DNA from 3 places in the Azospirillum sp. A26 genome. Region 2 is predicted to be linked to each of the others. Evidence: riboswitches for the same ligand, from Rfam matches in the RefSeq annotation. Region 2 holds a riboswitch; each other region holds the start of a gene.
The links. Region 2 has a riboswitch for cobalamin ahead of ABNQ39_RS17080 (ABC transporter ATP-binding protein). Riboswitches for the same ligand answer to the same signal wherever they lie in the genome.

Region 1 (10,383 bases), on a different replicon from region 2:
TCGTAGGAGAGGTATCCCAGCTTGGCCAGGGTGTAGGTCAGCCGCGACACCGTCGGCTTGGGCAGGCCGGTGCGCTGCGCCAGTTCCAGATTGCCCAGCATCGATTCGTTGCGGCGGAAGGCGCGCAGCAGTTCCAGCCCGCGGGCCAGTGCGGTAACGAAGCGCGGATCCTTCTCGTCCTCCGCCAGATCGTCGGCGACCAGAGCCTCTTCCCGCCTGCGCATGCCCGAACCCTCCCGCAAACCAGTGCGGGACGATCCTGACAGCGGGGGGCCGGCCCGTCAATGAAACAGCGTTCCGCAGTACGAAATTTACCGTACGAGACTCACTGCGGCCAGCCTGTCCCGGTGCTACTGCGTCGCCCCCAGCCCCAGCGTCACCATGCGTTCGTACAGCGACGCGCGCGAAATGCCCAGCAGCTTCGCCGCCCGCGCCTTGACGCCGTTCGCCTCCTCCAGCGCCGCGGCGATGGCGTGGCGCTCGGCGGCGTGCAGCACCTCCTGCAACGGACGCGCGCCGGCCGCCAGCGGCAGGGCCGACGCGCCGGCCGGATGCTGGCCGGGCAGCACGCTGCGGATGTGCGGTGCCGTCAGGATCGGCGCATCGGTCAGCGCCACCACCCGCTCCAGCGTGTTGTAAAGCTCGCGCACATTGCCGGGCCAGTCATAGTCGCGCAGCACCTGCACTGCCGATTCCAGCAGCTCGCGCGGCGGCGTACCCTGCTGGATCGCCAGCTGTTCCAGGATGCGGTCGGCGATGCTCTCGATGTCCTCCGGCCGGTCGCGCAGCGGCGGCAGGGTGATCGGCACCACATTCAGCCGGTAATAGAGGTCGGCGCGGAACTGCTTCTCGCGCACCAGGGCGTGCAGGTCGCGGCTGGTGGCGGCGATGATGCGGACATCGACCCGCACCACCTTGTTGGAGCCGAGCGGCTCGATCTCCCGCTCCTGCAACACGCGCAGAAGCTTGGCCTGCACCGGCAGCGGCATGTCGCCGATCTCGTCGAGGAACAGGGTGCCGCCGTTGGCGAGCTGGAACTTGCCGTCGCGGTGGCGGCGGTCGGCGCCGGTGTAGGCGCCGGGGGCGACGCCGAAGAACTCCGCCTCCAGCAGGGTTTCTGGAATGGCGGCGACATTGACGCCGACGAAGGGCTTGGACGCCCGCGGGCTGGCGGAATGGATGGCCTGGGCCAGCAGCTCCTTGCCGGTCCCGGTTTCGCCCAGCAGCAGGACGGTCGAATCCATCTGGGCGGCTCGGCGGCCCAGCCGCTTGATCTCACGGATCGATTCGCTGGCGCCCAGGAACTGCGAGAAGGAGTATTTGGCGCGGCGCTCATGCGCCAGCTCCTGCTGGGTGCGGGCCAGCTCCTCCTGCATCTTCTCGTATTTGCGGACCAGCGGGCGGAGATATTCGGCGCGGTCGAACAGCACGAAGCCGATGGCGCCGATGATCGAACCGTCGGTGCCGAACAGCGGCATCCGCGTCACCACGAAGGACCGGTCGTCGAACTCCATGATGTCCAGTGGCTGCGGCTGGCCGCTGTCGATCACCCGGCGCAGCTGGCTGTTGGGGATGACGTCCTCCACCTGCCGGCCGCGCGGGTCGCCGGGAACGCCCAGCAGGGCCTTGTACTTCTCGTCCATCCAGGCGATGCGGCCTGTGTGATCGACGGCGACGGCACCGACGCACATGGATTCCAGATGTTCGAACAGGGAGTGGACCGCCCGCTGGCGCAGCGCTTCGAAATCCACGGTGTCGCCCACGTCACCCTCCCAAACGGGACCGATCTTCGTCGTCCCGGTGTCGAGGCCCCTTGCGATGCCCGCTTTGGGGTCTGCTGCGATGCAGCGCAATTTGCCAACAATATCAGAGGTCAACATAGTAGCCCATCCGTCGGATTAAAGGGAAGGCGCACAGGATCGGGCGGGTGCGCGGGGATATCCGCACCCGTTCATCAGACCAGACCTTTACGGAGCGGCTCGCGGATGCGCTTTTTAAAAAGGCAACCTGGACCTGTTCTCTACATCCTCCGCCATACCCCTTCGCGATTTCCGGATTTTCAACCCACACGGGTGAGAGGCGGGTGAGGGGATGAGGAAAAAGAGGGGGACCTTTCGGCCCCCCCTGGGGGAGTTCCGTTGGGAGTTCTATCCGAAGTTCCGCGGAAACGGCCGGCGGGGTCAGTGCCCCCGCTTCGGCAGGCGGGCCAGCAGCTCGCCGACGATACCACGGCGGAAGACCAGCACGCAGACGACGAAGATGCAGCCGATCACCACCGGCACCGGCAGGCTGGTGGAGGCGAGATAGCTTTCCAGCGTCACCACCAGCCCCGCACCCACCACCGGCCCGAACAAAGTGCCCATGCCGCCCAAGAGCGTCATCAGCACCACCTCGCCCGACATCTGCCACGTCACGTCGGTCAGGCTGGCGAGCTGGAACACCAGCGCCTTGGTGCCGCCGGCCAGACCGGCGAGCGAGGCCGACAGCACGAAGGCGACCAGCTTGTAGCGGTCGGTGCGGTAGCCGAGCGAGACGGCGCGCGGCTCGTTCTCGCGGATCGCCTTCAGCACCTGCCCGAAAGGCGAATGCACCGTGCGCCAGATCAGGGCGAAGCCGGCGACGAAGATCGCCAGCACGGTGTAGTACATGGTCAGCGGCTGGTTGAGGTCGAACAGCCCGAACAGGGTGCCGCGCGGCACACCCTGGATGCCGTCCTCGCCATGGGTGAAGGGCAGCTGGAGCGCCAGGAAGAACACCATCTGGCTCAGCGCCAGGGTGATCATGGCGAAATAGATGCCCTGGCGGCGTATGGCGATCAGGCCGAAGACCAGCCCCATCAGACCGGCGACCGCGGTGGCGGCGATCAGCCCGAACTCCGGCGCCCAGCCCCAGACCTTCACCGTGTGGGCGGCGATGTAGGCCGCCCCGCCGAAGAAGGCGGCATGGCCGAAGCTGAGCAGGCCGGCGAAGCCGATCAGCAGGTTGAAGGCGCAGGCGAACAGCGCGAAGCACAGCACCTTCATCAGGAAGACGGGATAGAGCACGAAGGGTGCAGCGACGGCGATCAGCAGCAGGACGGCGGCGATCACCGCCGTTCCGGCACCGCGGGCCGGGCCGCGCAGGGCGACGTGGGTGGAATTGCTGGCGACGCTCATGGTTCAGCGCTCCCGTCCGAAGAGGCCCGCGGGCTTGATGAGAAGAACGATCGCCATCACGACGAACACGACGATGTTGGAGGCCTCCGGGTAGAAGACCTTGGTCAGCCCTTCCAGCAGCCCCAGACCCAGCCCGGTGACGATGGCGCCGAGGATCGAGCCCATGCCGCCGATCACCACCACGGCGAAGACGATGATGATCAGATTGGTGCCCATCAGGGGCGACACCTGATAGATGGGGGCCGCCAGCACGCCGGCCAGCCCGGCCAGTGCCACGCCGAAGCCGTAGGTCAACGACACCATCACCGGCACGTTGATGCCGAAGGCCTGCACCAGCGTCGGATTCTCCGTCGCCGCCCGCAGATAGGCCCCCAGCTTGGTGCGCTCGATGGCGAACCAGGTGCCGAAGCAGACGGTGAGGGAGGCGACGACGACCCAGGCACGGTAGTTGGGCAGGAACATGAAGCCCAGATTCTGCCCGCCCTTCAGCGCGTCGGGGATCGGATAGGGCTGGCCCGACACGCCGTACTGGTGGCGGAACGCCCCTTCCAGGATCAGCGCCAGACCGAAGGTCAGCAACAGGCCATAGAGATGGTCGAGCTTGTAGAGCCGCGACAGCATCGACTTTTCCAGCGCGATGCCGAGCAGCCCGACCACCAGCGGCGCGACGATAAGCGCCCCCCAATAGCCGATCCCGGCATAGGTCAGCAGCAGCCACGCCACGAAGGCGCCGACCATGTAGAGCGCGCCATGGGCGAAGTTGATGACGTTCAGCATGCCGAAGATCACCGCCAGCCCCAGGCTGAGCAGCGCATAGAAGGAACCATTGATCAGTCCGAGCAGAAGCTGCCCGAACAACACTTGGGGCGGAACACCCAGCAGGCTGAACATCTCCGCGTCTCTCCCGGCTCGTGGTGGTTGTTTTTTGTTTTGGCTTTGGTAGTCGCCGATTGCCGTCCTCCGGCCCCACCCAATGAGCGGGGCCGGAGGATGGCCTAACGCATCACTTAACCGCCCCTCACTTCACCAGCGGGCAGCCGCTTTGCTTGGGATCCATGAAGGCGGTGTCGGCCGGGATGGTCTTGACGATCTTGTAATAGTCCCAGGCCCCCTTCGATTCGGCCGGGGTCTTCACCTGGGCCAGATACATGTCGTGGAACATGCGGCCGTTGGCGGCGATCTTGCCTTTCTTGGCGAACATGTCCTCGACCGGCAGTTCGCGCATCTTGGCGGACACCTTGTCGGCGTCATCGGTCTTCGCCGCCTCGACCGCCTTCAGGTAATGCTTCACCGCCGAATAGACGCCGGCCTGCACCATGGTCGGCTTCTTGCCGGCCTTAGCCTCGAACTTTTTCGACCACTCGCGGGTCTGGTCGTCGTTGTCCCAATAGAAGCCGGTGGTCAGCATCAGCCCCTGCGCCGATTGCAGGCCCAGCGCATGCACATCGGTGATGAACATCAAGAGGCCGGCCAGGCTCTGGCCCGACTGGGTGATGCCGAACTCCGCGGCCTGCTTGACCGCGTTGACGGTGTCGCCGCCGGCATTCGCCAGACCGATGACGTCGGCGCCCGAGCCTTGCGCCTGCAACAGGAAGGACGAGAAGTCCGACGTGCCGAGCGGATGGCGAACCGAGCCGGAGATGGTGCCGCCGAGCGACTTCACCATCTTGGTGGTCTCCTCCTCCAGCGACTGGCCGAAGGCGTAGTCGGCGGTCACGAAGAACCACTTCTTCTTGCCCTGCTCATAGAGCGCGCGGCCGGTGCCGGCGGCCATGGCGTAGTTGTCGTAGGTCCACTGGAAGCCGTAGGGGCTGCACTGCGCACCGCTGAGCGCGGTGGCGCCCGGACCGGACATCAGGAAGATGCGCTTCTTGTCCTTGGTGATGCCCTGCACCGCCAGGGCGGCGGCGGAGTTCGGCACGTCGGCGATGACGTCGACGCCACCGGTGTCGACCCACTCGCGCGCCTTCGACGCGGCGATGTCGGCCTTGTTCTGGTGGTCGGCGACGACGATCTCGACGGGCGCGCCGGCGACCTTGTTGCCGAACTCCTCCGCCGCCATCCGCGCGGCGATGGCGGAGCCTTCGCCGGCCAGATCGGCGTAGATGCCGGAACGGTCGTTCAGCACGCCGATGCGGATGACGTTGTCCGACACCTGGGCGGAAGCCGGAACTACAGTCCCGGCGAGCGTCAGCAGGGCGGTGCCGGCGAGAAGAAGCGTGCGCATCGGAAGGTCTCTCCCTCTTGGTTTTATTGGCGGCCGGGTCCCATCGTGGGTCCCTCTGCCGTGCCTGAAGCAGGCAATCGGGCACGGATCCGGCGGTTCGCCGCCCTGCCCTTCGATGGGGTCGGGACGGCATTCGCGCCGGCGATATCGGGGGCTGGAGCGCCTACACGCCGAGATAGGTGTGCAGCTTGTCCATGTTGGCGTGGAGCTGGTCGTTGGGGATCATGTCGACCACATGGCCTTCCTCCATCACGTAATGGCGGTCGGCGATGGTGGCGGCGAAGCGGAAATTCTGCTCCACCAGCACGATGGTGAAGCCGCGTGCCTTGAGCGCCCGCACCGCCACGCCGATCTGCTCGATGATGACGGGAGCCAACCCCTCGGTCGGCTCGTCCAGCAGGATCAGCGTGGCGCCGGTGCGCAGGATGCGGGCGATGGCCAGCATCTGCTGCTCGCCGCCCGACAGCCGCGTGCCCTGGGTCGAGCCGCGGCCCTTCAGGTTGGGGAACAGCTCGTGGATCTGCGGGACCGTCATCCCGCCCTCCTTGACCACCGGCGGCAACGTCAGGTTCTCGTCCACGCTGAGGCTGGAGAAGATGCCGCGCTCCTCCGGCACATAGCCGATGCCGAGGCGGGGGATCTTGTGCTGCGCCATGCCGATCAGCTCGGTGCCCTGGAAGCGGATCGAGCCGGTGCGCTTGCCCATGATGCCCATGATGGCGCGCATGGTCGAGGTCTTGCCGGCGCCGTTGCGGCCCAGCAGCGTCACCACCTCGCCGTGGCGCACCTCCAGGCTGACGCCGTGCAGCACATGGCTCTCGCCGTAGAAGCCGTGCAGGTCGGCGATCTCCAGCATGGCAGTCTTCGTCTGCATCCCGTCAGGCATGTCCGGTCCCCATATATGCTTCCATCACCTGAGGGTTCTTCGAGACGACCTCGTAGGGCCCTTCCGCCAGGATCTCGCCGCGGCGGAGCACGGTGATCGTGTCCGACAGATGGGCGACGACCGACAGATTGTGTTCCACCATCAGCACGGTGCGGTCGGCGGCGACGCGCTTGATGAGTGCTGCGGTGCCCTCGATGTCCTCATGGCCCATGCCGGCCAGCGGCTCGTCGAGCAGCATCACCTCCGGGTCGAGCGCCAGGGTGGTGGCGATCTCCAGCGCGCGCTTGCGGCCATAGGGCAGCTCGGCCGCCAGATGGCCGGCCCAAGGGGTGAGGTTGACCGCCTCGATCAGCTCCAGCGCCCGGCCGTGCAGGTCGTGGAGCGACGATTCGGACTTCCAGAAATGGAAGCTGGTGCCGAGCGGCCGTTGCAGCGCGACGCGGACATTCTCCAGCACGCTGAGATGCGGGAAGACGGCCGAGATCTGGAAGGAGCGGACCAGCCCCATCAGCGCGATGTCGGCCGGCTTGGTGCGGGTGATGTCACGGCCCTTGTAGAGGATCTGGCCGCGCGTCGGTGTCAGGAATTTGGTCAGCAGGTTGAACACCGTGCTCTTGCCGGCGCCGTTCGGGCCGATCAGCGCGTGGATGGTGCCCCGCTTCACTTGCAGGTTCACCTCCTTCACCGCCACGAACCCCTTGAACTCCTTCGTCAGACCACGCGCTTCCAGGATGATGTCGTCGTTCGGTGCGGCGTTCATCGGTCGCGAATTCTCCTCCCGTTCGTCCTTATGTCCCGGGCATATGCCCGGCGGCCGCCGTGCGGCGGGACGTTTCACCGATTGTTGTACGCACGAAGCATGCCACATGCGGGGTCGCTTCGGCCGGGCCGCCTGACCCATTGTTTCTCCGCGGGTTTCGCTGCGGCGTCCTCCCCCTGGCCGACACCCTTGCGTCGGAAAGTGTCGGATCCCTGGACACTCTGTCTACAAAACATGACAGCATCCAAAGTGTCTGCATGCAAGATCGTCCGTGTGGCAGACGCCTTATTGTGGGCTTGCCAAACGGGCGCGGCACTGCGATGGTGGCTGTCCAACGGTGCCCTGCCCGTCCTGACGGGCGGCGGGGATAATAGGGAATGCGGTGCGGAGCTTTCCGGGATCCCCGGAAGCGCCAATGCCGCGGCTGCCCCCGCAACTGTAAGCGGCGAGCATCCCGTCCATCATGCCACTGGCCCTCCGCGGCCGGGAAGGCGGACGGCGATGCAGCGACCCGCGAGCCAGGAAACCTGCCGGCGGACTTGACCGACCTTTTCCAACCCCGCCGGGTGTGGCGGGAGAACAAGGATGTTTTCTATGAATGCCCGTTCGATGAACGCCGCTGCCGCCAGTTCCGCGACCCGCAGCGCCGCCCAGACTGCGGTCGCCGCCTTTGCCGCGATCCTGCTCGGCAGCTTCCTGCTGTACGGCGTCGGCTTCGCCCAGCCGCAGCAGATCCACGATGCGGCGCACGACGCCCGTCATTCCTTCGCGTTCCCCTGCCACTAAGCAGCGGGTCATGGATCTGATCCGGCGGCTGTTCACAGCCGCTCTGGTCGCGGGCGTGCTCTCCGGCACGGCCGCTTCCGTCGTTCAGCAGGCGACGACCGTCCCGCTGATCCTCGAAGCCGAGAAATACGAGGTGGTGACCCCGCCTCCCGCAACCGCCGCGCCTACGACTGCCGCTCCGGCTGGGGCTCCGGCCGCCAGCCACGCCGAAGGCCACCAGCATGGCCCCGTGCGCGAGATCGGCGAAGGCGTGCCGGTCACCCTGGACGAGGCGATGCAGCGCATCGGCCTGACCATCGCCGCCAACCTGATCGCCGGTGTCGCCTATGCGCTGCTGCTGGCGGCCGCGATCCTGCTGGCCGGCCGGCCGGTCGATGCCCGCCGCGGGCTGGTCTGGGGCATGGGCGGCTTCGTCGCCGTCTCGCTGGCCCCGTCCTTCGGTCTGGCCCCGGAGCTGCCGGGCATGGCCGGGGCCGAGCTGGAGCTGCGTCAGCTTTGGTGGCTGACCGCCGCGGCCGGTGCCGGCGTCGGCATCGCCGCCCTCGCCTTCGCCCGCAACCGTCTGGTCATCGCCGTCGCCGTTCTGGCCGCAGCGCTGCCCCATCTGATCGGCGCCCCCCATCCGGAAAGCGCCGAGGGTGCCGTTCCGCCGGAACTGGCCGCCCGCTTCGTCACCGCCTCGCTCGGATCCGCCGCCCTGTTCTGGGCGATCCTCGGCTCCGTCTGCGGCTGGCTGATGAGCGGCGTGGTCGAACCGGCCGAACGGCAGCCGGCCCTGCGGGTTCAGCCCGGCGCGCGTTAAGGAGGCTCCATCCCATGTCCGCTCTTGCGAAAACGGCCGCCGGCAAGGTTCCGGCGACCGTCATCACCGGCTTCCTCGGCGCCGGAAAGACCACGCTGATCCGCGGCCTGCTGGAAAAGGCCGACGGCCGCCGGCTGGCGCTGATCATCAACGAGTTCGGCGATGTCGGCATCGACGGCGACATCCTGCGCGCCTGCGGCAACCCGACCTGCACCGAAGACGACGTGATCGAACTGGCGAACGGCTGCCTGTGCTGCACCGTCGCCGACGACTTCGTCCCGGCCATCGAGAAGCTGCTGGCCCGCCCGGACCCGCCCGAGCACATCGTGATCGAGACCAGCGGCCTCGCCTTGCCCAAGCCGCTGGTCCAGGCTTTCAACTGGCCGGCGATCAAGACGCGGGTCACGGTCGACGGCGTCATCGCCGTGGTGGACGCCTCGGCCGCCGCGGAGGGCCGCTTCGCCCCCGATCCGGCCGCGCTGGAGGCCCAGCGCGACGCCGCCGGCACCGTCGACCACGAAACGCCGATCGAGGAGGTGTTCGAGGACCAGCTGCTCTGCGCCGACCTGATCGTCGTCAACAAGACCGATCTGCTGGCCGACGGCGACCTCGCCCGTGTCGAGGAGCTGATCCGCGGCGCCCTCGCCCACACGGTCGGCCGCGACGCCAAGCTGGTCCGTGCCTCCCAGGGTGCGGTCGATCCGCTGGTTCTGCTCGGTGTCGGTGCGGCGGTGGAGGACGATCTTGCCAACCGTCCCAGCCATCATGACGGTGAAGAGGGCCACGACCACGACGACTTCACCAGCTTCGTGATGGAGTTGCCGGCGCAGCCCGATCCGGCCGCCCTGGCGATGACGCTGGAGAAGGTCGCCGGCCTGCATGGCGTTCTGCGCCTGAAGGGCTTCATCGACGTGCCCGGCAAGCCGATGCGCCTGCTGGTCCAGGGTGTCGGCACCCGCATCCAGACCCACTACGACCGGCTGTGGAAGGCGGGCGAGGAGCGCCGCAGCCGTCTGGTGGTGATCGGCGAGACCGGGCTGGACCGCGATGCGGTGACGCGGGCGGTCGTTGGGTAAAAGTTTCGGGTAAGAGTTAGAGTAGTGCGGCGACCGCCCCCTCCTTGACCTTCACCGTTTTTCGAGGGGGAGGGGGCGGTCGCCCCTGGACATCAGACCATGCACCTGCTTGCCGCCCGCCAGGACGAACTGGACGCCGGCCCCCAGGCGGAAGATCTGGGGCAGACGCCGGCCGACCTCGTCATGCTGTCCTTTTCCGACAGCGACCTGACCGCGCTCGCCGCCGCATGGCGGGCGGGCCGCGAGCGGCTGCCTGGTCTCCGCCTCGCCAACCTCAACCGGCTCGGCCATCCGCTGTCGGTCGATCTCTACGCCGACACTGTGGTCGCCAAGGCCAAGCTGGTGGTCCTGCGCCTGCTCGGCGGCAGCGGTTACTGGCGCTACGGCCTCGACCGCCTGTCCGCCCTCTGCCGCGAGCGCGGCATCCCGCTCGCCGTCCTGTCGGGAGAGGCGCAGCCCGACCCGAACCTGACCGCCTACGGCACCGTTCCGCCGGCCACCGCCGACCGGCTGTGGCGCTATTTCACCGAGGGCGGCCCGGCCAACATGGGCCATCTGCTGGCCTGCGCCACGACGCTGGCCGGAACGCCGCTGCCCCATGAGGACCCGGCCCCCGTCCCGCGCTTCGGCGCCTATGACGGCTGGACCGGCCCCGCAGCCGCCCGCGTAGCCGCCCCCATAGCCGCCGGGG
Region 2 (10,383 bases):
CCGCCTCACCGGACCGGAGGACTGGCGGCGCGAGACGCTGGGCAGCCTGTCCGGCAAGCGGCTGGGGCTGGCCGGCTTCGGCGCCATCGGCCGGGCGGTGACCGAGCGAGCGCTCGCTTTCGGGATGACCATCGGAGCGGTGCGCCGCTCCGGCTGGGCCGAACCGGAACCGGGCGTCGAACCGTTCGACCGGCTGGAGGATCTGGCGGCGGTCAGCGACCATCTGGTACTCGCCCTGCCGCTGACCGCCGCCACCCGCGGGCTGATGAGCGCCGGCCTGCTGGCACAGGCCAAGAAGGGGCTGCATCTGGTCAACGTCGCCCGCGGCGCGCTGGTCGATCAGGACGCCCTGCTCGCCGCCATCGACAGCGGCCGGATCGCCAACGCCACACTGGACGTGACCGATCCCGAACCGCTGCCTGCCGGCCATCCCTTCTACCGCCATCCCGCGATCCGGCTAACGCCGCATGTCTCTTGGTCCGCCCCGGACTTCGACCGGCGGCTGGCCGACCGCATCCTCGCCAACCTCGACGCCTACGCGCACGGCGAACCGCTGCGCGACGTGGTGGACGCCGCCACCGGCTACTGATCCCTTTCCCGACGGAGCCCCCGCCCGATGACCCACATCCAGCCCAGCCCCCTTGGATCCGAAAGGCGCAAGTTCTGGCCGCCGGTCGATCCCGTCAGTTACACCAGCGTCGAGGAGGAGCGGCAGCACCGCAAGCAGCGGCTTGCCGCCACCTTCCGCCTGTTCGGCCGCTATGGCTTCGACCAGGGACTGGCCGGCCATGTCACCGCCCGCGATCCGGAGCATCCCGACCGCTTCTGGATCAACCCGCTGGGCCAGCATTTCCGCACCATCCGGGTGTCGGACCTGCATCTGGTCGACGGCGATGGCACCATCCTGCACGGCGACCGCGCCATCAATCAGGCCGGCTTCACCATCCATTCCGCCATTCACCGGGCGCGTCCCGACGTGGTGGCCGCCGCCCACACCCATTCGACCTACGGCAAGGCATGGTCGGCGCTCGGCCAGCCGCTGGCACCGCTGAGCCAGGATGCGGCGGCCTTCTATGAGGATCAGGTGATCTTCGACCCCTATTCCGGCGTCGTCCTGACCGAGGGCGAGGGCAAGCGGCTGGTGGAGGCACTGGGCGACCGGAAGCTGGCGATCCTGAAGAACCACGGCCTGCTGACCGTCGGCCCGACGGTGGAAGCCGCCGCGTGGTGGTTCATCAGCGCCGATAACTCCGCCCATACCCAGCTGCTGGCCGAGGCCGCCGGCCGGCCCCAGCCCATCGACCATGACACGGCCCTGCTGACCCGCTCCCAGGTCGGCACCCACCAGGGCGGCGCCTACAACTTCCACCCGCTGTGGGAGTGGATCGTGGCGGCCGAACCCGACCTGCTCGACTGACCCTGTCCAGTCCCCCCTTTCGCGAAAGCACAAGAACGATGACCGCGAACTCGACCCTTTCCCTGGCCCACCGCCCCTTGGCCCGCCGCACCCTGATCGCCGCCGGCGCCGTCACCCTCGCCGCCCCCTTCGTTCTGCGCCGCCGGGCGGTGGCGGCGGAACCGCTCCGCCTGTCGTGGAACGCGGGGGCCGTCTGCTTTTCGGCCGTGCCGCTGGCCTTCCAGCTCGACCTGTTCAAGAAGCACGGGCTGGAGGTCGAGCTGGTCAACTTCACCGGCTCCACTGACCAGCTGCTGGAGGCCATCGCCACCGGCAAGGCCGATGCCGGCGTCGGCATGGCGCTGCGCTGGCTGAAGCCGCTGGAGCAGGGCTTTGACGTGAAGATCTCCGCCGGCCTGCATGGCGGCTGCATGCGGCTGTTCGGAGCCAAGGCGGCCGGGGTGAAGACGGTGCTCGACCTGCCGGGCAAGGTGATCGGCGTCAGCGACATGGCCAGCCCGTCGAAGAACTTCTTCTCGGTCGTGCTGACCAAGTTCGGCCTCGACCCCAACAAGGACGTCGAGTGGCGCCAGTTCCCCGCCGACCTGCTCGGGCTGGCGGTGGAGAAGGGGGAAATCCACGCCATCGCCGACGGTGACCCGCTGGTGTGGAGCCAGACCAAGAACCCGCAGATGGTGGAGATCACCAACAACGTCTGCGGCGAGTTCGCCACCCGCACCTGCTGCCTCGTCGGCGTGCGCGGCAGCCTGCTGCGCGACAACCGCCCGGCGGCCAAGGCGCTGACCGCCGCCCTGATCGAGGCGCAGCACGCGGCATACGCCGACCTGCGCGCCGCCGCCGCGGCCTATGCACCCTTCGCCCCGAAATTCCCGGTGGAGGAACTGGAGGCGATGCTGCGCAGCCACGCCCACAACGTCACCCCCATCGGCGACGAGCTGCGCCAGCAGCTGGCGCTCTACACCGACGAGCTGAAGAGCGTGTCGGTCATCAAGCGTTCGACCGACAGCCAGCGCTTCGCCGGGCGCATCACGGTCGACCTCGCCTGATCCTTTCCTTTGCAGCGGAGCCGCCCTGCCATGCCCTTTGATGACCTGCCCTTCCCCGCTGCCTCCTTCGGCGAGGCCGGCCCCGCCCCGGTGGTCGATCCGTCGCTCATCGCCGCGCTGTCGGCGGAGTTCGCGCTGCGCGCCGCCGAGCATGACGCCGCCGCCAGCTTCCCCTTCGAGAATTTCGAGCGGCTGGCGGCGGCGGGGCTTTCGGCTCTGGTCACCCCGGAAGCGGCCGGCGGCAAGGGCGGCGGGCTGGGCGACGCGCTGGCGGTGGTGAACGGGATCGCCACCGGGGAGCCGTCCACCGCACTGGTCCTGGTGCTGCAATATGTCATCCACAACCAGCTCTGGCGCGGGTCCGCCTGGCCGGAGGCGCTGCGTGAGCGTATCGCCCGCTCCGCCGCGACCGATGGCGCGCTGATCAACATCCTGCGGGTGGAGCCGGAGTTGGGCACGCCGCACCGCGGCGGGCTGCCGGCGACGGTGGCGCGCAAGGTGCCTGGCGGCTGGCGCATCTCCGGCACCAAGATCTACTCCACCGGCATTCCGGCGCTGTCCTGGCTCGGCGTCTGGGCCCGCACCGACGATGCGGAACCGCTGGTCGGCACCTGGGTGGTCCCGCGCGGCGCCGGCCTGACCGAACAGGGGATCGAGGTGCGGGAGACCTGGAACCACATCGGCATGCGGGCCAGCGGCAGCCACGAGGTGGTGTTCCACGACGTCTTCGTTCCCGACGACCATGCCGGCGAATTGCGCCCGCCCGCCGGCTGGGCCGCCCCCGATGCGGTCGCCACCGCCTGGATGGCCGCCCTGTTCAGCGGCGTCTATGACGGCATCGCCCGCTCCGCCCGCGATTGGCTGGTCGGCTTCCTGCACACCCGCAAGCCGACGGGGCTCAACGGTGCGTCGCTCGCCACCGTCCCCCGCCTGCAAGAGGCCCTGGGCGGAATCGAGGCGCTTCTGCTGACCAACCGCATCCTTCTGCGCTCCCTGTCGGCGGCGGTGGACGGCGGCGCGCCACCGTCGCAGAGCGATGCCCTGCTTGTGAAATACACGGTGACCGACAACGCCATCGACGCGGTGGCGCGCGCGCTGGAGATCACCGGCAATCCCGGCCTGTCGCGCGACAACCCGCTGGAGCGCCATCACCGCGATGTCCTGTGCGCCCGCGTCCACGCCCCGCAGAACGACATGATCCTGACCGGCGCCGGGCGCGCCGCCCTGTCACGGTGAGCGGCAAGCCGTCATTGCAGCGCGTAGCGAACGGGAAGCGTGATGTCGATCTGGGCGCGGCCCATCCCGGAAGGGATCGGCGGAAGCGGAGACGCACGCTGGATCATCTCTTCCGCGGCCCGATCGAGACTGCCGTGCCCCGACCCCTGGACGACCGCCCAGCCCGTAATGGTGCCGTCGGCGACGATGGTGAAGCGGACCAGCACGGTGCCTTCCTCCCGCCTCAGGCGCGCGGCCTGCGGATAGATCTTGTGACGGACCAGCCTTGCCTGGATCGTGCCGAAGTAATCGGCCGCCTGCCTGTCGGCGTTGGCAGGCGGGTCCGAGGGTGGCGCCGAAACCGCCGCCGTCGCGGCTGGCTGGGTCGCCGGTGCGGATGACGCCTGCGCCACCGGCTGCGCGGCGCGCCCGGACCTGTCCGTCGGGGGGAGTGCCGCCGGCAGGGCCTTGACAGGAGACGGGGTACGCTGCGGGGGGGCGGGCGATGGCCGGCGTGCCGGAATCGGCGGCCGGACGGGCAGCGGCGTCTCCTCCTTGAGCGGCTCTGCCGGGACCGGCGCGGATGGCTCCGCGACCGGTGTGTCGGCGACCGGCGGCATCGGGGCATCGGAAGGCGGCTCCTGTTCCGGCTCCGATTCCCGTTGCTGCGGCGGCTCGGACGCAGGGTCCGGAATAGGCTCCGGCCGGGCGTCGTCCTCCGCGTCCATGACGCTTTCCCCAACCGGCTCCGACGGCGGTTCTGCCGCGGCCGCGACGAAGGAAAGCTCCACCGCGATCACCGCCGGCAGGGGAGCCGGCGGTGATTGCACACCGACCGCAAGGGCGATCACTCCCGCGTGCAAGGCGAGCGACAATGGCAGGCTCCACCGCGCTGCCCCGCTCCGGGCGGCCGATGGAACAGGGGCCGTTTCCGCAGCGAGACGGGGCAAGGCGGCAATCGTCCGGTGCTCGGTCATGGAGCGGACCTTCGGCAGGGTGAGGTGAGGCGCGGTGCGACGGACGGTCCGGCTTAGAATTTCACCGTCATGCCGGCGATGAAGGAGCGCCCCGCCCCCGGCAGCGCGCCGACCGTGCCCCGGCTTCCCCCCGCCCGGAAATCGGCATAGTCGATGCCGCCCGCCGGCAGATAATACTGCCGGTTGAACAAATTCTCGACGCCGGCATCGACCCGGACATTGCCCCACTCGTATCCTGTCCGCAGATTGACCAGCGCATAGCTGGGCGTCTTCGGCTCGTTGCGCGCCGCTTCCACCCGGTCCTTGCGGGCGGTCGCCTGCAACTCGACAGCGCTGTTCCAGCCGCCCAGCCGGTGCTCCATCGTCAGCAGGGCGTTCAGCGGCATGATGTGATAGAGCGCGTCGCCGGTGTCGAGGTTGCGGCCATGCACCCAGCCGACCACGCCGGACAGGCGGAAGGAGCCGATCCTGTCATCCTCGTACAGCCCGGCCGCCGCCGACAGGTTGGCGCCGACCAGGATGGCGTCATGGTTGGCGAAGCGCAGCTTGACGAAGCCGTTGCTCAGCGTGCCGATCCGCTCGACGTCGATGAAATCCTGCACATAGGTGTAATAGGGGGTCAGCTTGACCTCCCAGGATTTGCGGGCGGCATCGTGCAGTGACAGGGTGGTGCTGACGGTGTTGGCGACCTCCGGCTTGAGGTCGGGGTTGCCGACATAGCCGTTGGCGTCGCCGAACCAGCCGTTCATGCTGCTCGACATCCCGCCGGTGCCCCAGGCGTAGCGCTCGTAAAGGTTCGGCGAGCGGGTCTTGCGGGCATAGCCGGCTTCGATTGCGCTGGTGTCGGAGGGGGTGTAGCGGACCAGGGCCGTCGCGTCGAAATTGACGTCGGTGCGGCCACGGCCGCGGGCGTTGAAGGCGCGCGCGTCGGCCGCATCGGGGTTGGCCATCGGCATCATGCCCCCCATGCCCATGCCGAGGCTGTTCTGCCAGGAATAGGGCTGCACCGCGCCGGTGTCCATCCACACCACGTCGTTGCGCACGCCGAGCAGCGTCGTCCAGGCCGGCGACCAGGCGGCCTCCCACTCGGCGAAGGTGCCGAGGCGGTTGCGGGTGCCGTCCTTGACGTTCCAGTAGGTCAGCGGACTCATCATGCTGCTGCCGGCCACCGGGTCCCACCAATCGTCGAGATGGGTATGACGCAACTCGGTGCCGACGCGCAGGGTGTCGCGTGCCGACAGCGGCAGCGTCGCCTTGAGCGAATAGCCGGCGTCGGTGGTCAGCGTGTCCATCGGCATGCCGCCGCCGGCGCTGCCACCCTTGTCCTCCAGGAAATTCATGGTGTGCCGCGTCCGCCGCCAGTTGGCGCGGGCGTCGAGCGTTCCCCAGTCGAAGGCCCCTTCGTACCGGCCGTTCAGGAAGACGGTGCGGTTGTCGGTCAGATCCATGCGCTGGGTGGGAAAGCCCTGGTAGGGCATGGTCTGGATGCCGCCCTGCAGCGTAACCTGATGCCCGTCGCGGCGCGCCCCGAACGTCACCGCATTGTCCTGCATGTTGTAGAGGGTCGAGCGGACGGTCTGGCCGTTGCCGGCCTTGTAGTTCCCGGCCCGGCTCCAGGATCCGCTGTAGCCCAGGCTGAGGCTGTCGGTGGCGACGGACGCCTCGGCGGCCCCCGTCACGCCGCGGCCGTTGGACCGGTAGGAGGCCGACAGCTTGCCCTCGCTGTGCACCGCCTCGCCCGCCGGAGCGAAGACCGGAGGCGCGCTTTCGGCGGCGATGGTGCCGGCGATGCTGTCGCCGCCGGCGCTGACCGGCGTGATCCCGGCCAGGACCTCGATCTTGGACAGGCGCGTCGGCGTGATGGTGGACAGCGCCGGGTTCATCTGGTTGGGGCAGGCGGGGGCAATGGGCGCACCGTCGACCAGCACATTGACGCGGTCGGCACCCAGCCCGTTCAGCGCCGGCAGGCTCGACACGCCGCCATTGCCGTAGAGGCTGACGCCTGGCAGGCCGCGCAGCAGGGCCGCGACATCGCCAGTGGCGGGCCGACGGGCGGCCAGCCCATCCCCGCCCAGGGTGGTGCCGGCGGCCAGGGCATCGTCCGGGCCTGCGATCACGGAAATCGCCGGAAGCGATTGGGCAAGCGGCGTAACGGTCTGGGCGGAGACAGCGACGGGGAACAGTGCGGTGAGGGCAGCACCGGACAGCAGGGCAGCGCGCAGGGCGCCGGCCGCGGCGAAACGCAACATCATGAGATATCTCGATCTGAGGCCAGCCGAACACGGCCCCACGCCATCGGCGCGAAGAATGTGCAAGGCTGCAAACAGGGAAGGTCGGCAAGGGTGGATCGCCGCGAGGGACATCCCGCACGGCGATCCCGCAACTCCGGCCTCAGACCGGTGGCGCGCGGGCCTGGAGGGTGGAAAGGAACCAGCCGGCGGCGATCACGTCGCCGGGCAAGACTTCCGGGCTGTGGCGCCCGACCGACGCGCGCGTCATCCGCAAATCCGGCGGCGGCAGCGCCAGTCCGCCGATCAGCGGACAGAGCGGACAGGAACCGCCGGACATCAGCAGATCGCCTTGGCCCAAATCGCTCTCGTCGCCTGCCGGATCGCCTGCCATTCCGTGGTCGTCCATTACCACGGTCTTGAACCCGTCCGGCGTGCAGATGACGATCCGGCTGCTCTCGGCCGCAGTGGCGGATGCGATGACGGCGGGCATCCAGGCCCAGGCGACGACCTGCAACAGCAGCGCAATCGCACCGGCCGCAAGGCCGGCCCGTCGCGTGGGTCGCAGTCTGTCCTGGGTCGCGGTCATGCCGATCCGTGCATCGATCCATTTTGCGTGCAATCGCACGCATTGGGTGCGGGACATTAACCGAAGTGCCGCACTCGGGATCAGCGGCATTTTCCCGCAGGGCCCAGATCCGACGCCCGGCTTCGATGCCCGGTTCTGACGGCGAACTTCTCCTTGCAGACCGCAGGATGGCACGATATGTAACGTTATAACATAACATTTTGAATATGGACTCTCCGATGCTTTCGTTCGTTCGCAAAGCTTGACCGGGGGCGCCGCGTCGCTCATGAATGGTCCCGGTTCTGGTTCTTCCGGTGGTTCGCCGCCGGAAGCTAAGAGGGAACCCGGTGAGCCGCCGACCCTGCAAAGGGGAATGCGGTGAGGCCGGGGCTGCCCCCGCAACTGTGAGCGGTGAGCCGTACCGTCATTTCAAGCCACTGGCGCCCATCGGCGCTGGGAAGGCCCGACGGAACGGCGACGACCCGCAAGCCAGGAGACCTGCCAGCACCACAACGAAACGTCCTCGGGCGGGGTGTCCCGGTGGAACGCTTGCCATGCGTGTGCCCGGACTCCGCTCCGGTCGCGTCGCATGCTCCGCAAGACGTCCGCCATGCCTCCCCGTCCGCAAAGACAGGAAGCACGGATGGCGTCAGCACCCTTCCCCACAGAGGAACCGGTCCCTCCCCCCGCCATCACGGTGGAACGGTTGAGCTGCCGGCTGGCCGACCGCATGGTCCTGTCGGACATCGGCTTTTCGGTTCCCGGCGGAGAAATCCTCGGCATTCTCGGGCCCAACGGCTCGGGCAAGACCACGCTGCTGCGCTGCCTCGCCGGCCTGCAAACCCCGTCCGCCGGCCGGGCCGTCATCGACGGCGACGATCCGCGCGCCCTGCGGCCGGTCGAACTGGCCCGCCGGCTGGCGCTCCAGGCCCAGGATTCCACCGCCGCACTCGGCTTCACCGTGCGCGACGTGGTCGGCATGGGGCGGCTCGTCCACCGCCGCTCCCCTTTCGCCGGGGCCGGGGCGGAGGACAGCGCCATCGTCGAGGACGCGCTGGACCGGCTGGAACTGTCCGGGCTGGCCGGGCGTGCGGTCGAACAGCTGTCGGGCGGCGAGCGCCAGCGGGTGATGATCGCCCGCGCCCTGGCCCAGCGTCCACGTATCCTGCTGCTCGACGAACCGACCAACCATTTGGACATCCACCACCGTTTCGCCGTGCTCGACCTCGTGCGCGCGCTCGGCATCACCGTGGTGGCGACGCTGCACGACATCGAGTTGGCGGCCCGCTGGTGCGACCGCATCCTGCTGCTGGCCGACGGACGGCTCCAGGCCGATGCCGCGCCGGAGGAGGCGCTGACCCCCGACCGGCTGACCGCCGTCTACCGCGTCGCCGCGACGGTGGACCGCCGCCCCCAGGACGGCCGGCTGCGCATCGACCTGTCGCCCCTGACGGAGTCACCACGATGAGACGCATTCTCCGGGGCGTTCCGCCTTTTGCCCTGGCCCTCGCCCTGCAAGCCGGCGCCGCCCTTGCCCAATCCTATCCGGTCGAGGTCGCCAACTGCTTCCAGACCGCCCGCTTCGCCGCGGCGCCGAAGCGGCCGATAGTCCACGACACCAACATGACCCAGACCATGCTGGACCTCGGCCTCGCCGACCGGCTGGTCGCCGTTTCCGGCATCGAGGGGGTGGAGCACCGGCTGGTCGCCGCGCCGGGCGTGGTCGCGGCGCTGCCCCGGCTGCCCGACCGCGCGCCGACGCTGGAGGCGGTGCTGTCGGTCAATCCAGACTTCCTGTTCGCCGGCTGGAGCTATGGCTTCAACGAGGCGCGCGGCTTCACCCCGGCCCGGCTGGCCGAGATGGGCGTGGCGACCTACACGCTGCGGGAAAGCTGCATCCGCATCGGCCCGCGCGAGCCGATCGGCATGGATACGCTCTATGCCGATCTGCTGGCGCTGGGCGCCGTCTTCGGCGTGACGGAGCGTGCCGAGGCCATGGTCACCGATTTCCGCCGCCGGGTCGCTGCCGTCACCGAGCGTGTCGGTGCCGTCGCCGACCGGCCGCGCGTGATGTATTGCGACCAGTGCCACACCGACGCGGCCCCCTTGTCGGTGGGGCGCGAAGGAATGACCAGCCTGCTGATGGAGCTGGCCGGCGGGCGCAACATCTTCGATGACATCCCCGACAGCTATGTCCGGGTGAGCTGGGAGGAGATGGTGCGGCGCGATCCACAATGGATCATCGTCAGCGCCCACCGGATCCCGGCCGAGGACGCCATCCGCCATCTGACCTCGGCACCGCAACTGGCCGACGTCGAGGCCGTGCGCAAACGGCAGTTCATCGTGCTGACCTATGCCGAGCAGACACCCTCCACCCGCAATGTCGAGGCGCTGGAGCGGATGGCGCGGACCCTGCACCCGGAGCGATTCACACCATGAACCGCTCCCGCCTGCTGGGCCTGTCCCTGCTCCTGGCCGCCGTGCTGGCCCTGTCCGTGGTGGCTGCCGTCGGCTTCGGCGCCGCCCGCGTCCCCATCCCGAAGGTCTGGGCGGTCGTCCTGCACGAGTTGTGGCCGGCGCTGGCCCCGCCCGCCGACGCCAGCCGGGCCGAGCGCAACATCGTCTGGGAATTGCGGGTGCCGCGCGTTCTGCTGAGCGCGCTGGCCGGGGCCGGACTGGCGGCGGTGGGAGCCGTGCTTCAGGTGCTGACGCGTAACCCGCTGGCCGACCCCTATCTGTTCGGCGTGTCGGCCGGAGCCTCGGTGGGGGCGGTGACCGTTCTGCTCTACGCCGGTGCGGTCGCCGGAATGCTGGGTTTGCCGGTCGCCGCCTTCCTCGGTGCGCTCGCGGCGATGCTGGTCGTCTTCGCCGCGGCGCGCGGGCGCGACGGCGTGGTGACCGGTGAAAGGCTGGTGCTGACCGGTGTCGCGGT
Region 3 (10,383 bases), on a different replicon from region 2:
ACATCATCGCCTCGATCGCCGACATGGATGCCGACGTCATCACCATCGAGACCTCGCGGTCGGACATGGAGCTGCTCGACGCCTTCGACGACTTCAAGTACCCCAACGAGATCGGTCCCGGCGTCTACGACATCCATTCGCCGAACATCCCGACCGAAGGGCACATCGTCGGGCTGATGAGGAAGGCGGCCGAGCGCATTCCGGCTGAACGGCTGTGGGTCAACCCGGACTGCGGTCTCAAGACCCGTCAGTGGAACGAGGTGATCCCGGCCCTGACCAACATGGTCAGCGCGGCGAAGACATTGCGCGCCACCGTCGCCTGACGTGTTCGGCGGTGTGGGGAGGGGTGGAAGCACCCCCTCCCCACACGCGTCCACCACCCCGATTCCGTTCCCTGCCTTCGCGCCTTGCCTCGTCGCAACGCATTTTTCGGAAACCACGCCATGTTCGAGCGCAGCCGCCACACCATCGACCGGATCGACCCCGAGGTTTTCGCAGTGATCGAGGATGAGAACCGCCGGCAGGAAGACCACATCGAGCTGATCGCGTCGGAGAACTACACATCACCGGCGGTGATGGCGGCGCAGGGGTCGCAGCTCACCAACAAATATGCCGAGGGATACCCCGGCAAGCGCTACTACGGCGGCTGCGAGCACGTCGACGTCGTCGAACGGCTCGCCATCGACCGCGTCCGGCAGCTCTACGGGGCCGAGGCGGCCAACGTCCAGCCCAACTCCGGCAGCCAGGCCAACCAGGCGGTGTTCTTCGCCGTGCTCAAGCCCGGCGATACCATCCTCGGCATGAACCTGGCCGAAGGCGGGCATCTGAGCCACGGCATGGCGCTCAACATAAGCGGCAAATGGTTCAATGCCGTCAGCTACGGCCTCGACGCCCGGGAGGACATCGACTACGAGGCGCTGGAACGACAGGCCCACGCGCACCGGCCCAAGCTCATCATCGCCGGCGCCTCCGCCTTCGCCCTGCGCATCGACTTCGAGCGGATCGCCCGGGTGGCCAAGGCGGTCGGGGCCTTCTTCATGGTGGACATGGCGCATTACGCCGGGCTGATCGCCGCTGGCGTCTATCCCAACCCGGTGCCGCACGCCGACTTCGTCACCACCACCACCCACAAGAGCCTGCGCGGCCCGCGTGGCGGCGTGATCCTGATGCGCGCCGAGCATGAGAAAGCGATCAACTCCGCCGTCTTCCCCGGCCTGCAGGGCGGGCCTCTGATGCATGTGATCGCCGGCAAGGCGGTCGCGTTCAAGGAGGCGATGACGCCGGAGTTCCAGGCCTACCAGGGGCAGGTGGTGCGCAACGCGGTCGCACTCGCCGACTCGCTGATCGGGCGCGGCCTGCGGATCGTCTCCGGCCGGACCGAGAGCCACGTCATGCTGGTCGATCTGCGCGCCAAGCGGATCACCGGCAAGCAGGCCGAGGCGGTTCTGGGCCGCGCCCACATCACCGTCAACAAGAACGCCATTCCCAACGATCCGGAAAAGCCGTTCGTGACCTCGGGCATCCGGCTGGGAACGCCCGCCATGACGACGCGGGGCTTCAAGGAAGCGGAAGCCCGCATCGTGGGCGGTCTGATCGCCGACCTGCTGGAGGCTCCCGAGGACGAGGCGGTGAACGCCCGCGTCCGCGAGCGGGTCGGGCAGCTCACGCGGGCTTTTCCCGTCTACCGCTGAGCCGGACCAATTCGCCATCGCGCCCCTGAACCAGCCGATGGCAAGACTTGCCCGGCATTCGCACAGTTTGCAATATACGCAGATCGATTTCTCGGATGACTGCCGGAATTGCCACGTTTTGCGAGGCCATTGCAGCGGGTCAGCGAATTTTGCAAATAGGGCGTTGGACATGGCCAAGGCGTTCATGGGAGTCCGGCTGCAGCGGTTGCGTGAGGAACGGGGGCTGACCCAGACGGCGCTGGCCCGCATCCTGGAGATCTCACCGAGCTACCTGAACCAGCTCGAACGCAACCAGCGGCCGCTGACGGTACCGCTCCTGCTGCGAATCAACGCTGCCTTCGGCGTCGACGTGCAGATCTTCTCCGAGGATGAGGAGGCCCGGCTGGTCGCCGATCTGCGCGAGGCGCTGACGGAAGCCGGAACCGGCGAGGCTATCGCCATGGCCGAAATCAAGGCGCTCGCCACCAACATGCCGGCGGTCGGCCGGGCGCTGGTGGCGCTGCACCGGCGCTCGCGCGGGCTGGCCGAACGGCTGGATGCACTGGCCTCCGATGCGCTGCCGTCCTGGGAGGACCGGGCACTGCCGCCGCCGATGCCCTACGAGGAGGTGCGCGACTTCTTCTATCGCCACCACAACCACATCGCGGCACTCGACGAAGCCGCCGAACGGCTGTTCACCGGGGCCGGGCTGGAGATCGGGACGGTGGACCGCGGACTGGAGCGGCTGCTGGCCGATCGTCACGGCATCCGCACGGCGGTAACCGACGACGTGGCCATGCCGGAGGGCGCGCTGCGCCAGTATGATGACGACAGCCGGACGTTGCGGATCGCCCGGTCGCTGGAGCCCGGACGCCGCGCCTTCCAGATGGCGACCCAACTCGCCTTCCATCAGGAACCGGACCTCCTGCATCGGCTGGTGGAGGAAGGTCGCTTTTCCGGCCCACAGGCCCGCTCGCTCGCCCGCATCGGTCTCGCCAACTATTATGCCGGGGCGTTGGTCATGCCCTATGGTGCCTTCCTGGAAACCGCGGAGGCTCTGGCCTACGACATCGATCTGCTGGGTCAGCGCTTCGGCACCGGTTTCGAGACCGTCTGCCATCGGCTGAGCACGCTACAGCGGCCGGGCGCGCCCGGCGTGCCCTTCTTCTTCGTCCGCGTCGACCGGGCCGGCAACATGTCGAAGCGCCAGTCCGCCACCAGCTTCCATTTCTCCCGCGTCGGCGGAACCTGCCCGCTGTGGAACGTCTACGAAGCTTTCTCCGCACCCGGCCGCGTGCTGACGCAGCTGGCGCGAATGCCGGACGGGCGGGCCTACCTGTGGATCGCCCGTACGGTGGCCCATGGCCGCAGCGGCTTCGGCGCGCCGGCGAAGGCCTTCGCGGTCGGGCTCGGCTGCGACATCCAGCACGCCGGCCGGTTGGTCTATTCCCGCGGGCTGGCGTTGGGCGACCCGGACGCCGCCACGCCGATCGGAGCCGGCTGCAAGGTTTGCGAACGTCCGGCCTGCCCGCAACGCGCCTTTCCGCCGATTGGGCGCACCGTGGCGGTTGACGAAAGTCTCAGCCGGTTCGAACCTTATCCGGTCGCCCGCCTTCCGGCCTGATCGAGGACCCGCAGCATGCTCGCCGATGGCACCGGCATCTGGACAAGCCGCTTTCTGGACATCCGCCCATGCGGGCGCACGGTGGCCGTGTCCCATAAACGCTGCCTGGAGGAATGCTTCGGCCTGAAGACTCGGGAACGGGAGTTGCGCCGCCGGATCCGTTCTGTGCTGAAGCGGCTTGGACCGTTGGAAGGGCCGGCCCAGGCACATTCCTTGACGCTCGCACCGAAGCCTGAGGCCGTGGCGATTGCCCAGGCGGCTCTTGACGACCTCGACGGTGCGATCGAACGAATCGCGACGCGCCCATTCTCTTGCCGCCAGATCGAAGAAATGCTGGGCATCACCGCCCGGGAACGGCTGCGCTGGACCAAGGACGGGCGCCTGCCTCGGTCGGGTTCGGCGACCATAACGCGAGGGCAGAGGATCACCCTCAGCACCTACGCGGTGGATACGGTCGCGAGGTTGGCGGGCGATGCCTCGATCATCGACGATTGGCGGCGAACCGACGAAGCCGGCAGGATCGTTCAGCCCTGAAAGGTAGCTACATGAACGTGGTCATGGACTTTGCGCAATTCGGATTGTCGTCTCGCTAGGAGCCGGTTCACAAGTCCAGCAATGGTATGGATATTAGGGAAGGGCTGCCCGTAGGAAGCAACGTCGACGGGCCGTCGGAGGAGGTGGCGGTGTTCTGAGCACGTCGCTTTCAGCGGGCGACATGACGGTCTGTTCGAACCGCAGGTGCTGGTGCAACCATGCCGAAGCGTGGGCGAATAAGAGCGCTGTTTTCGGACACCAGATGGCGCGTCGGGGCGACGCGGCCGGCATTCTGATGGACTTACAGCGTAATCAATGAGTAAAGACCCAACCACGTAAAGGCGGTTCGGACCACCGCTGCATCGCCTTACTGTCGCGGGGTTTTAATGCCGAGATCAGCCAGATTCTCTTCATAGCTGTATTCATTTCCCAGTTGCGGTTGAACAATTCCAGGATGATGCGTGGTGCTCCGACAGATCGGTGCAGAAGAATGTCCCCGGATCGCGCCGACCATCGAGAAAAGACGCTATCCACCCAGAAGATGGGCGCGATCGGGTTGCCCGGTGTGGCGCAACAACGCTGTTTTGGAGTTGCATTGGATCCAGCAACCTGAGCGCCATCGTACTCGACTTGGTTGTGGCGCGGCGCCAGACAGTGGTCTTGTCTGTCAGATGGGCTCGCCAGCTGTGGCTGGCAAGCGTCCTTGAGCATCTGCCATAAAATCAAGGGCGGATCCTATTGCGGATCGAACGGCACGAAAATTATGGCTTCAATTTATGAATGATACGCACGCCAATCCCCCCCGTTCCCCGATATTGGCCATCGCTGATGCACTCAATTCCCGCGCCAACGAGAAAATCGTATATTTTCTTCTTGGTGGCTGGGCGTGTGTTTGCCAATCCTCGCTCGAAGTCTATGATTGTTCTCTTGGCAAATTTTCCGCGCTTAGCCATCTCCTTCTGGCTGAAATCAAGGAGAGCTCGTGCAGCGCGAACATGTTCAGGTAATAGCTTTAGCTCAGGCCTATCCATACCATATCTCCCTGACGCGCATCCGATATGACTGGGAAGACTGTGTGATTGGGATGGGTGTCAACGAAGGCTATGACCTCTCTTGAGGTGGCCTTGTGTACATCTCCACTCCTGCATTCGACAGCTGCCAGCGACCGGTTAAACCGACAGGTTCGATAAGAGCCAATCGGGCGGCCTCAAGAACCAACCAATAGGGTGCGTCCTGGCGAACCAAGCCGCCTTGATCGATGATCGCTGGGACAAGTGTGTGGAGAGGCTCAAGTGCCTGTGGGTCGGCCCCTCCACTGTCTCCCGCTTGGTGCATTCCACCCTGATGCATGAGGTTCTCCCGAGTAGAAAAAACACGGCTGCCATGCTGGCAGCCGTGGCGATTCATTTCTGGAGTTGCTTCATCAAATCATCGTTCGGACTGCTTTCCTGATCCGGGAATGGCGGAAGAGCATTGTCCTCGCTCAGCGGAATCTCGATCTTGATCGTGTCGAGATCGATGTCGGGTTCGGCATCCAGGAAGCTCGTCACCAGCGAGGGGAAGGCGATCACGATTCCCACCATGATGAGCTGCAAGCCGACCCAGGGTATGGCACCCCAATAGATATCGCGACTCTTCACCTCCGGCGGGGCGATCCCACGCAGATAGAATAGGGCGAAGCCAAAGGGCGGGTGCATGAAGGAGGTCTGCATGTTCACGCCGAGCAGCACGCCGAACCACACCAGATCGATGCCCAGCTTCTGAGCCACCGGCGCCAGAAGCGGAATGATGATGAAGGCGATCTCGAAGAAGTCTAGGAAGAACGCCAAGACGAACACGAAGATATTGACAAATATCAGGAAACCGACGGCGCCGCCGGGCAGCCCGGTCAGCAGATGCTCGATCCACAGGTCGCCGTTCACGCCGCGGAAGACAAGGCCGAACACCGTCGATCCAACCAGGATGAACACGACCATGGTCGAGATCACCATGGTGGTGGACATCCCCTGCCACAGCAGTTGCCAGCTCAGGCGCCGGTGCATCGCCGCCAGGACCATGGCGCCGACCGCCCCCATCGCACCGCCTTCCGTCGGCGTGGCGAGCCCCATCAGGATGGTGCCGAGCACGAGAAAGATCAGCACGAGCGAGGGAACCATCCCCCACAGGCACTTCCAGATCAGGGGCCAGCCGCGCAGGGTGCGGAATTCCGGCGGCAGGGCCGGCATGTCGTTCGGCCGCACGATGCTGAGCACGGCGATGTAGGCGCAGAACAGCAGGACCTGGACGATCGACGGGCCGATCGCGCCGGCATACATGTCGCCGACCGACTTGCCGAGCTGGTCACCCAGCACGACCAGCACCAGGGACGGCGGGATGAGCTGGGTGATCGTTCCCGACGCCGCGATGACGCCGGTGGCCAGCCGCATGTTGTAACCGTACCGGATCATGATCGGCAGCGAGATCATGCCCATGGCGATCACCGACGCGGCGACGGTCCCGGTGATCGCGCCGAGAACGGCGCCGACCAGAATTACGGCATAGGCGAGGCCGCCGCGGATCGGTCCGAACAGTTGCCCCATGCTGTCGAGCAGATCCTCGGCCAGTCCGCAGCGCTCCAGGATCGCTCCCATGAAGGTGAAGAAGGGGATGGCCAGCAGCAGGTCGTTGCCCATGATGCCGTAGACCCGTTCCGGAAGGGCCTGTAGCAGCGAAGTCTGGAAGAATCCCTGCTCGATACCGATGAAGCCGAAGAACAGGCCGACCGCACCGAGGGAGAAAGCGACTGGATAGCCGAACAGCAGGAAGACCACCAGCCCGCCGAACATCAGCGGGGCCATCATGTCCATGGGGATCATTGCACGGGCCTCTCATAGGATTGGACGAGGTCCGCGTCGCCGCGCAAGGCCGCGATCCGTTTGATCAGCTCGGACAATCCCTGGGCGGTCAGCATCAGAAAGCCGAAGGGAAGGAAGAACTTGATCGGCCAACGGATCAGCCCGCCGGCATTGCTGGAATATTCCATCGAAACCAGCGACGAGAAGAACATCGACCAGGACAGCCAGCCGATGATGATCGTCATCGGCAAAAGGAAAAGGATGGTGCCGAACACATCGATCCAGAGCTTGGTTCTCGAGCTGACGTGGCCATAGACCAGATCGACCCGGACATGGCCGTTTACCTTCAGTGTGTAGGAAGCGCCGAGCATAAACATGGCGCCGAACAGGTACCACTGGATTTCAAGCCAAGCATTTGAACTATAATTGAACGTATATCGCACAATGGCATTGCCAGCACTGATCATGCAGGCGGCAAATACGGTCCAGTTGGCGATATGACCCAACCGTTCGTTGATCCAGTCTATGTCTCGACTTAAAGCGAGAAGGCGTCTCACCGTATCCCCCCATCGTTCGGGAGAGAGGTGTCTCCCGTTTTGTTGGCTCCAAAGGGCACGAACATCCGCATCCACTCGTGAAACGACTGGTTCCGAAGGCAAAAGGTGTCAGCGATTCGGTATACGGATCTTGCTAGTGGATATACCAAACGTGCAGGAAGAATAACCCCATACGTTGGAGCTACGTACAATCCACAATGCCTTCAGAGACGCATCATAATTACTTGGTGAGGAAACAATCGTACCAAACGATAATTCAACCTAAAATTATAGAATCAGCGGCTGTCTAGGGATAATGCAACTTATAAAACGCAAGCATTGTTAATGTTTACACTGTGGCTTTCAGCTGAAATAGACGATCCCAAATGTGCGAAGCCGACGGATCGCTTCCGTGCAGTGCCGGGTAAAGCGCTGGATCCCTCCGCTGAGCAACGCTGCCGGCGGTCAGGACCCGTCCGATGCTTCCTCCTCCCATCGGCCGGCGCGGCTGATCGTGCGCAATCCCCAACGTCCCGGCTGTCCGACGAGTTCGATGCGGGACAGCGGCCCGATGTCGATTCGCCAGAAGGATGCGGCGGTACCGCACAAGGCCTGCACGACGGCCGCGCGGGCCACCGTCGGATGGGTGACGGCGACGATGCGGGTGGATCGCGCAACCCGCGGGGCCGGCGTCAGCTGGTCCAGCCAGCGGCCGATGCGCGACAGCAGGTCGTTCAGCGATTCGCCACCATGGGGGGCGGCGTCCGGCGACGATAGCCAGGCGCCGACCGCTTCGGCCTCCCGGGCGTGCAGGTCCGCCAGGGTGGCGCCGGCCCAGCGGCCGCAGTCCCAGTCCGCCAGCTCCGGGTTCACGGCGGCGTCGAGACCGAGCGCAGTTGCGGTTTGCCGGGTGCGCTGCTCCGGCCCGCTCCAGCATCGGTCGACCCGCAAAGGCGTTGCTGCGGCAGCCTGGGTGTCTGCCAGCCCCATGGTGTCGAGAGGCTCGTCGAGCGGGAAGGATGCCGTACGCACCGCGCTCGTCGCGGCATGGGTGATCAGGAGGAGGCGAACGGTCATGGACGATCCGGCGGGAGGTCGGGATTGACGCCTGGGACGGGCGGGCGTAAGGGTGCCAGTGAAATGCGAAGAGTGGAAGCCGGTGAAAGTCCGGCACGGTTGCGCCGCTGTGACCGGTCCCGGCCTTGGCCCGTTGGATTGGAAGTCAGACCTGCTCCTCGCCCCGAACAGACCCTCAACGGGACGCACACTTCCCTAGGAGATTGTGGCATGAGCCAGTCCGTCACCCGTCCAGTCCATGAACCGATTGCCATTCCCGTGCGCGAACTGGCCCCCTGGGCGATCTTCGGCGGGGTCATGTTCCTGCTGATGCTGTACTTCATCGGCGTCGAGGAAGGGGCCATGGCTCTGTTCTCCGGCTCCTACGTCCATGAGTTCGTGCATGACGGCCGCCATCTCCTCGGCTTCCCCTGCCACTGAACGCCGGAGCTGGACTCATGATCGGATCTTTGCTGCTGCGCGGTATGCTGGTCGGCATCCTCGCGGGATTGCTGGCCTTCGGCTTCGCCCGGGTGTTCGGTGAACCGATGGTCGAGCAGGCGATCGCCCTTGAAGAACAGGCGGCCCAGAAGGCCGGCGAACCGGCCGAACCCGAGCTGGTCAGCCGTGAGGTCCAGGCCTCCATCGGCCTGCTGACCGGAGTCGTGGTCTACGGGGTTGGAATCGGCGGGCTGTTCGCCCTGGTGTTCGCCTTCGCCTATGGCCGGATCGGCAGCCTGAGCCCGCGTGCGCTCGCCGCCCTGCTGGCGGCTGCCGCGTTCGTGGCGATCTATCTCGTCCCGGATCTGAAATACCCCGCCAACCCGCCGGCGGTCGGTGTTCCGGAAACCATCGGCTACCGCACCGGGCTGTATTTCTTCATGATGGTCTTCTCCATCGCGGCGCTCGCATTCGCTGTGACGTTCCAGCGGTCACTGGCCGTGCGTCTGGGCGGTTGGAACGGTGGCATCCTGGCCGCCGTGGCCTTCGTCGCCATCGTCGCCGTCGTCAGCGCGCTGCTGCCGGACATCAACGAGGTGCCGTCGGAATTCCCCGCCCTTCTTCTGTGGAAGTTCCGCGTCGCCTCGCTTGGCATCCAATTCCTGATGTGGACGGTGATCGGCCTCGCTTTCGGTGCCCTGGCCGAGCGGGTGCTCGTCGGCCGGACCGGTGGGGCCGCTGCCTTGCGGGTCCGGTCCGCCTGACCACGTTTCAGAAGACGGATCGATGATCACGAGAGGCCGGCTAAATGCCGGCCTCTTGCTTTCCGGCCGCCAGGTGTTTCCGGAAACTCCGGCACACAGGAGCGAAGTCCTTGCAAACGCCCATTCAGCGTTTCCGTTGCCGCCTCCGGACAAAGCCGGCTGGAGATCGCGGGCACCGCTTCCCGGTGTTGAAGGCGATGGTGCCGTGCCTTATCGGTGTTCTGCTGGTCGCGGCCATGCCGGGGCGGGCGATCGCTCACCGGTCGAGCGTCGTGGCCGCGGACGGCCTTCCCATTCCGGGTCTGACTCATGACCAGCTGGCCGTGGTCGCCGAATACCGGGAAGCGGTCCTCCGTGTGGCAGATCGCCAATCCCGGCGTGACGAAACCCTGATCCGGCTGCGCAACTTCGTCGACATCCAGCGCATGGCCTGCCTGTGGGGGATGGTCCCAGATAGCCTTGCCGACGAGGACAGTCCCTTCAACGAATGCAGCCATGCCTATTTGTCCGGGACCATGGCTCTGCTTCTGCATCTGCGTGATCGCGAAGGTGTTCAAGGACATGGTCCGGAAGAGGCCAGCCAACTGCTGAACCGGGTGGCCATGGCGATGCTGGCGAAGGAAACCGCGCCGATGCTCTGCGCCTATAGCGGCGACCCCTTCAACACGGCCGACGTGATCGCCCCTCATTGGATCGACGTACCGTTCCACCCAACCAGCCTGTTATCCTTGTCCGGGGTCGCGGTTCTCCTGGCAGCCGCTGTCGGCGGCTTGTGGAGGGGAATGGCGCGGATCGGCGCGGGCAGCACGGCGAGATAAGGAGCTGTCGGGGCCAGCCGCGTGTCGACGGTTGCGGCTCGCCCTTTCCTCTTGGCGGGTCTCGCATGAACCGTATTCGGCCATCGGTATGGCTTGACACCGCCGG

Region 1: another riboswitch for cobalamin. It lies ahead of ABNQ39_RS30875 (CbtB domain-containing protein); the one in region 2 lies ahead of ABNQ39_RS17080 (ABC transporter ATP-binding protein).
Region 3: another riboswitch for cobalamin. It lies ahead of ABNQ39_RS37050 (CbtB domain-containing protein); the one in region 2 lies ahead of ABNQ39_RS17080 (ABC transporter ATP-binding protein).

Annotation. Positions count from the first base shown of each region.
Region 1 covers NZ_CP170476.1:319-10,701, reverse strand. Annotated here, with positions in the region: gene ABNQ39_RS30910 (IclR family transcriptional regulator) at 1-224, opposite strand, end outside; gene ABNQ39_RS30905 (sigma-54 interaction domain-containing protein) at 351-1,763, opposite strand; gene ABNQ39_RS30900 (branched-chain amino acid ABC transporter permease) at 2,181-3,155, opposite strand; gene ABNQ39_RS30895 (branched-chain amino acid ABC transporter permease) at 3,159-4,046, opposite strand; gene ABNQ39_RS30890 (ABC transporter substrate-binding protein) at 4,174-5,382, opposite strand; gene ABNQ39_RS30885 (ABC transporter ATP-binding protein) at 5,546-6,268, opposite strand; gene ABNQ39_RS30880 (ABC transporter ATP-binding protein) at 6,261-7,028, opposite strand; cobalamin riboswitch at 7,347-7,577, shown strand; gene ABNQ39_RS30875 (CbtB domain-containing protein) at 7,623-7,814, shown strand; gene ABNQ39_RS30870 (CbtA family protein) at 7,825-8,616, shown strand; gene cobW (cobalamin biosynthesis protein CobW) at 8,631-9,692, shown strand; partial or broken gene ABNQ39_RS30860 (cobaltochelatase subunit CobN) at 9,792-10,383, shown strand, end outside.
Region 2 covers NZ_CP170473.1:573,588-583,970, forward strand. Annotated here, with positions in the region: gene ABNQ39_RS17045 (D-isomer specific 2-hydroxyacid dehydrogenase family protein) at 1-589, shown strand, start outside; gene ABNQ39_RS17050 (class II aldolase/adducin family protein) at 617-1,417, shown strand; gene ABNQ39_RS17055 (ABC transporter substrate-binding protein) at 1,456-2,463, shown strand; gene ABNQ39_RS17060 (acyl-CoA dehydrogenase family protein) at 2,494-3,699, shown strand; gene ABNQ39_RS17065 (energy transducer TonB) at 3,711-4,553, opposite strand; gene ABNQ39_RS17070 (TonB-dependent receptor) at 4,709-6,907, opposite strand; gene ABNQ39_RS17075 (DUF2946 family protein) at 7,047-7,472, opposite strand; cobalamin riboswitch at 7,738-7,971, shown strand; gene ABNQ39_RS17080 (ABC transporter ATP-binding protein) at 8,095-8,919, shown strand; gene ABNQ39_RS17085 (ABC transporter substrate-binding protein) at 8,916-9,890, shown strand; gene ABNQ39_RS17090 (FecCD family ABC transporter permease) at 9,887-10,383, shown strand, end outside.
Region 3 covers NZ_CP170478.1:225,444-235,826, forward strand. Annotated here, with positions in the region: gene metE (5-methyltetrahydropteroyltriglutamate--homocysteine S-methyltransferase) at 1-323, shown strand, start outside; gene glyA (serine hydroxymethyltransferase) at 444-1,691, shown strand; gene ABNQ39_RS37020 (short-chain fatty acyl-CoA regulator family protein) at 1,861-3,294, shown strand; gene ABNQ39_RS37025 (hypothetical protein) at 3,310-3,828, shown strand; gene ABNQ39_RS37030 (hypothetical protein) at 4,141-4,554, opposite strand; gene ABNQ39_RS37035 (TRAP transporter large permease) at 5,232-6,683, opposite strand; gene ABNQ39_RS37040 (TRAP transporter small permease subunit) at 6,680-7,219, opposite strand; gene ABNQ39_RS37045 (histidine phosphatase family protein) at 7,664-8,275, opposite strand; cobalamin riboswitch at 8,309-8,448, shown strand; gene ABNQ39_RS37050 (CbtB domain-containing protein) at 8,486-8,695, shown strand; gene ABNQ39_RS37055 (CbtA family protein) at 8,713-9,459, shown strand; gene ABNQ39_RS37060 (hypothetical protein) at 9,570-10,277, shown strand.